DNA from 2 places in the Chungangia koreensis genome. Region 1 is predicted to be linked to the other one. Evidence: a T-box and tRNA genes for the amino acid it is inferred to sense, from the RefSeq annotation. Region 1 holds a T-box; the other holds one or more tRNA genes.
What was found. The T-box of region 1 lies ahead of alaS (alanine--tRNA ligase). A T-box ahead of a tRNA ligase gene usually reads a tRNA of that ligase, here a tRNA-Ala.
Positions count from the first base shown of each region.

Region 2: it encodes a tRNA-Ala, which carries the amino acid that the T-box ahead of alaS (alanine--tRNA ligase) is inferred to sense. The anticodon was not compared.

Region 1 is NZ_JBHSEC010000019.1:461,022-464,234, forward strand. Features, by position in the region: gene recD2 (SF1B family DNA helicase RecD2) at 1-910, shown strand, start outside; T-box leader at 949-1,157, shown strand; gene alaS (alanine--tRNA ligase) at 1,217-3,213, shown strand, end outside.
Region 2 is NZ_JBHSEC010000019.1:196,120-199,332, reverse strand. Features, by position in the region: gene ACFOZY_RS10120 (glycerophosphodiester phosphodiesterase) at 1-566, shown strand, start outside; gene ACFOZY_RS10115 (DUF2804 domain-containing protein) at 615-1,634, opposite strand; tRNA gene ACFOZY_RS10110 (tRNA-Ala) at 1,740-1,812, shown strand; gene ACFOZY_RS10105 (DegV family protein) at 1,906-2,763, opposite strand; gene ACFOZY_RS10100 (glycerol-3-phosphate acyltransferase) at 2,872-3,213, opposite strand, start outside.

The DNA of each region.
Region 1 (3,213 bases):
CGGTAAGATTCCGATGGTGGAGTTAACTGATATTTATAGGCAAAGTGCCGGTTCTACCATTATTGAATTAGCCCACCAAATTAAAAAAGGGCAATTGCCGAATGATATCGTCAAGAAAACTTCGGACCGGTCATTCATAAAAGCGGGGGCGGAACAGATCCCGCAGGTTGTGGAGCTGGTTTTAAAAAGTGCCCTTTCGAAAGGGCAGTCCATTAAAGATATACAAGTATTGGCACCGATGTATAAAGGACCTGCTGGTATTGATGCGTTAAATAAAATGATTCAAGAGATGGTCAACCCGAATGATGGAAAGAGGAAAGAGATTGTATTTGGGGAAACTATTTATCGGATCGGGGATAAGGTACTTCAGCTAGTCAACCAACCAGAAAGTAATGTTTTTAATGGAGATATGGGTGAAGTGATCAGTATTTTTAAGGCAAATGAAACAGTCGAAAAACAGGAGACGCTGGTTGTTTCGTTTGATGGAATTGAAGTTACGTATCAAAGGCAGGATCTAAATCAAATAACACTTGCATACTGCTGTTCGATCCATAAATCGCAAGGAAGTGAATTTCCGACAGTGATTATGCCGGTTGTTCGGGGATATCGTAAAATGTTACGGCGGAATCTTCTGTATACAGGGATCACCCGAAGCAAGAACTTCCTCATTCTTTGCGGAGAACCTGAAGTATTCAAATATGGGATTGAACGGAATGACGATCAGAAACGTTTGACCAGCCTTTCCGAAAGGTTAAGTTTAGAAGAACTCCCTGTAGTTGAAGCTGAAGGGGAAAAACCGACAGAAGTTCAGGAAGATCTTTCACTGACAACAGAAAATTTTAAATCCATTCATCCTTTAATCGGAATGTCGGGAATTTCGCCTTATGATTTTTTAGAGGACGTGAATTGACAAGGTCAATTTTCTTGCATATAATTCGTACTATCATAAGAAATACGTTGATGGAGAAAGTAAGACGGCGTTAACCGTAAAGAGAGAAGTCCCTTGGCTGGAAGGACTTCCGGAGAGTCTGTTCTGAAAGCTACTCCTGAGTGCAGCTAATCCCTGCCGTTCGCCGCGTTAAGGCGTTTCGAGTGGCAATAGTCAACTATTGCAACTAGGGTGGTACCGCGAAGCATATAAATCCTTCGTCCCTTTTATGGGATGAGGGATTTTTTTATTTGCCTTAACCACAATAATCTTAAGGAGGAACCAAAAATGAGCATGCTAACAGCAGCGCAGATCAGAAAAATGTATATCGATTTCTTTAAAGAAAAGGGGCATGATGTTGAACCAAGCGCACCATTAGTACCTATCAACGATCCGTCTTTGTTGTGGATCAATAGTGGTGTTGCAACACTCAAGAAGTATTTTGACGGACGTGTAATTCCTGACAATCCGCGTATCGTCAATTCCCAAAAAGCAATCCGAACTAACGATATCGAGAACGTCGGAAAGACAGCTCGACACCATACGTTCTTTGAAATGTTAGGGAACTTTTCCATCGGGGATTACTTCAAGAAAGAATCCATCCATTGGGCTTGGGAATTTTTAACCGACAAGAAATGGATCGGATTTGATCCAGACAAACTGTCCGTGACGATTCATCCTGAAGATGAGGAAGCATATCACATTTGGCGGGATGAAATCGGTATTCCGGAAGAACGTATCATTCGTCTTGAAGGGAATTTTTGGGATATAGGGGAAGGTCCAAGTGGGCCGAACTCCGAAATCTTCTATGATCGCGGAGAGGCGTATGGAAATGATCCGGAAGATCCGGAAATGTATGCAGGTGGAGAAAACGAGCGTTATTTAGAAATCTGGAACTTGGTATTTTCCCAATTCAATCATAATCCGGACAATACGTATACGCCGCTGCCTAAGCAGAATATAGATACTGGCATGGGACTTGAGCGTATCACATCAGTTGTCCAGGACGTTCCAACAAACTTTGACACCGATCTCTTCATGCCGATTATCCGTGCAATCGAGTCTATTTCAGGCAAAGGCTACCGGAAAAATAATCAAGATGATGTAGCATTCAAAGTAATCGCAGACCATATCCGGACTGTTGCATTCGCTATAGGTGATGGAGCACTTCCATCTAACGAAGGACGTGGTTATGTACTTCGCCGCTTGCTGCGCCGTGCAGTCCGATATGCAAAACAATTAGGAATTGAAAAACCGTTCATGTATGAACTTGTCCCAGTTGTCGGTGAAATCATGGAAGATTACTATCCGGAAGTTTCAGCTAAAAAAGATTTCATCATGCGAGTCATTAAAACAGAGGAAGACCGTTTCCATGAAACCTTAAATGACGGATTAGCGATTCTAACGGATGTAATGGAACAGCAACGTAAGTCTGGCCAATCAGTCATTCCTGGCAAAGACGTATTCCGTTTGTACGATACTTACGGATTCCCGGTTGAACTGACAGAAGAGTATGCCGAGGAATCAGGCATGACAATTGACCATGAAGGCTTCGAGTCGGAAATGCAAGATCAGCGTGAGCGTGCAAGAGCTGCACGACAAAATGTCGATTCAATGCAAGTCCAATCCGAAGTATTGTCTAATTTGAAAGTACAGAGCAGCTTCGCTGGATATGAGACAAATGAAACCAACTCTACGGTACTTGCTATTTTGAAGGATGGACAACTGGCAGATTTGGCACATGAAGGCGATGAAGTGAAGGTCATCCTTGATGTAACACCATTCTACGCGGAAAGCGGAGGTCAAATTGCAGATGAAGGGTCGATTCAAAGCGATACCTTCCAAGCATTTGTAAAGGATGTACAAAAAGCGCCTAATGGACAAAACCTACACACCGTGGTAGTAACTTCAGGGGAAATGAAGGTTAACAGTCCAGCAGTTTCATTAGTCGACGAGAAGAGAAGAAGTTTGACAACAAAGAACCATACTGCAACCCATTTGCTGCATCAAGCACTAAAAGATACACTTGGCGGCCATGTAAACCAAGCCGGTTCTTATGTTGGTCCAGACCGTTTACGTTTTGACTTTACACATTTCGGACAAGTAACGAAAGAAGAATTAGAACAGATTGAGCGTCAGGTTAACGAAAAAATCTGGGAAGAGCTTCAGGTAGATATAGCTCATCGTGGACTGGAAGAAGCCAAACAAATGGGCGCAATGGCTTTATTCGGAGAAAAATACGGTGATGTTGTCCGTGTAGTTTCAATTGGCGACTATTCTCTTGA
Region 2 (3,213 bases), 260 kb from region 1:
GGACGACAACTGGAAGTGGATTCGTAAAGGATATGACATTAGGTGAGTTAAGACAATTTGATGCGGGTTCCTGGTTTTCTGCCGATTTTGTGGGTCAGCTCATACCGACTCTTGAAGAAGTGCTCGAAGTGTTTAAGCCACGTCATCATCATATCAATATCGAGTTGAAATCAGATGTGTTTCCGTATGAAGGAATGGGGGACAAGGTGGTCGCATTAGTGGAAAGAATGGGACTTACTGATCGAGTTGTGATTTCATCGTTTGATCATGTATCCATTCGTTCAATTAAACGGACTGTTCCTCAGATCGAAACAGGTGCCTTGTTTGTAGAGGTGCTCGTGGATGCTTTTGAGTATGGCCAACGAATTCCAGCAAATGCTCTCCATATGGCGTTACCCGCTTCACTAAGACCTGCTTCAGCAGAAGCAATGGCTAAAGGAGCGGTGGTAAGGGTGTTCACGGTCAATGAAGAACAATACGTGGATCTTCTTCTTAAGACTAAAGTGGAAGCCATATTTACTGATTATCCAGAAAGAATGTATAACTATATCAATAGAAAAAGCTGAGCGTTCTGCGCTCAGCTTTTATTTAGAAGTGCCTTTTTAATAGCAAAATTACCATTTAGCTTGATGGTCTTCAATCGTACCTAACAACTGTTGGATTGGAAGGATGGATCCATCTTCCAAACGGATCCGGCCGTTAAAATACCCGACAAGCTGATGCATTTCAGATTTCACGAGTTTGATATTTGTGAGTGATTCCCGCTCAAAGAAGGGAGAGAACGTTAGTTGAACTGTATCCGAGAATTTCGTATGGATCGTCCATCGTTTTTTATAATCTGATCGGTCGTAGTTGAAAATGACATCTTCACTAATTTTAGTCATCTTCCCGTCAACGAATACAGCGTTTTCAGTCATGCCGGTGCCATCCGTCCATTTTCCGCCTAAATTCAATCCAATGCGATGATTTCCTGCCATTTGGGAGGCCATACCCCAATTCCAAATTGTTTCTCGAGGCCAAACGCCTCGACCGAAGTCAAGTACAGCAAAGCTTTCGTCCTCTTTTAAATCGTATCGTTTATCACCGATTTTAACGAACCCTTTTACCGGCATGGAATGGTGCTTGGCTGTATGTTGGAATAATTGACGACTCCAAGGGACGACAACATTTAACGTATCATCCTCTTCAGGATGCATGACATGTAAATCAGCTAATAAGATTTCATTGTCAAAATTAGGCACCGATACGGTGATGTGTGTTTCGTTTTGTATATGTAGGAGTTGGATGTTCAGATCTGCATGATGGAATTGTAAACTCCCGTGCACTTGGTCCGGCATATGGAGTTTCCGGCCCACAGGGACGATGACCGTCTTTTCAAAGAAACGCTGCGTCTCATAGTGCAAAAAGTAAACAGAACAATGAGCTGCATAATCGAAATGGCTGACCGTAACTGAAAACAAGATTTCCTCACCGAATATACACCAATAATTCCACTTCTTTTTCCTCATGAAGTTACCCGACAGATTACTCTCGATCATCGGCTTCCTTGCAAACCCGATGGCAGCTGGATTCAGCTGTCCTTTCCGGTCGCAAAGCTGCACAGGCGTCAAGATTTCGCGTTCAGCATGCTGCATTGATTGACATCCTTTCCCGTCTTGAAAACAATACTTTCTCTTGCTATAATTCAATTGTAGCAAATAATGGAGCAACCTAAAATAGGATTGCTTCGACAAAAGCTTGGGGGCTTAGCTCAGCTGGGAGAGCGTCACGCTGGCAGTGTGAAGGTCGTCGGTTCGATCCCGATAGTCTCCATAAGAAAAACCTTGTCCATCAATTGATGATGGGCAAGGTTTTTTAAGTTTTAAAGGCAAGACCGTTCCTAAGAGGAATTCAGTCATTACTATATTAATCTTTCTCTACAAACCACAAAGCTGCTACTGTTCCACGTCCCGCGTGCACGCCTAACGTTGAACTGATGTCACCTGTCACAACTTCTAAAGATGGTACTTGCTCTTTCAATGATGCTTGTAATTCATCGGCTTTATCCTGGCTGCCGCCATGCATGAGATACACTTTCGAAATTCCATCATTTTGATATGACTCCGAAATTCGATCTACTAAGTACTGCATAGCTTTTTTCTCTGACCGGACTTTGTCGATGGCCTGGAGCTCGCCTTCCGGAGTAATTTGAACTATCGGTTTAATTTTTAACATGCTGCCAAGGAAGAATTGCACACCGCTCATTCGGCCGCCTTTGTAAAGTTGGTCCAGTTCACCGATTAGAATGTAGTTCCGGAAATTAGAAGTGTATGTTTTTAAAGTTTCAGCAATCTCTTCAGGAGATTTACCGGTTTCCGCGAGTTCCATCCCACGCTCTACAAGACGCGTAATCCCAACTGAAAGGGAATTGGAGTCCACGAAATGGACCGGGAAGTCGGTCATTTCCGCACCAGCCATGGATGATGCCAGTGTTCCGCTTAGCTTGGCAGTTAAATGGACGGCAATGGCTGCATCGTATCGTTCACTAATGGATTCAAACACTTTTGCAAATTCTCCGGCAGCCGGCTGCGAAGTTTTCGGGAACTCTTCTGCTGTTTCAATTTTTTGATACAGTTCTTCTGGCGTAAGATCAATTCCATCTTGGTACTGTTGATCACCAAAGTGAATATTTAGTGGAATGACATAAACATCCGGGTGATTTTTCAATTCGTCGGTAATAAAAGCAGTACTGTCGACTACCCAAGCTAATGGTTTCTTTTCCAATGCATAACATCCTTATTTGTATAGTTTCTTATATTATACTATGAAGTAGTAGGACCTGGTAATATTTTTCTTATTATTTGTTCAATTATTATTATCAATTGAATAGTTTTAGGTCGAGCGTAACGTTTCCAATGATTCTTTTAGATTCTCCTTGTGAAGAAGAAGGATACATATAATAGCTGCAATGAAAGGTAGGGCAGGATAGTGGCCGAAACCTATAATGCCTCCACTATATACAATATAGCCGGCAACCATACTAAGAGTGGCACTCTTTAAAAATGGAATGGTCGCAGCAACCCCAATTACAAATAACGAAAAAAGAAGAGGGTCGTAAATTAATCCAGCTCCGATGAACGTGGAAATACCTTTTCCCCCTTTTCCTTTTAGCCAGAACGGAAACAGGTGGCCAAAAATGACTAAGAATCCGCCTATTGCGATTATCCAATCTGA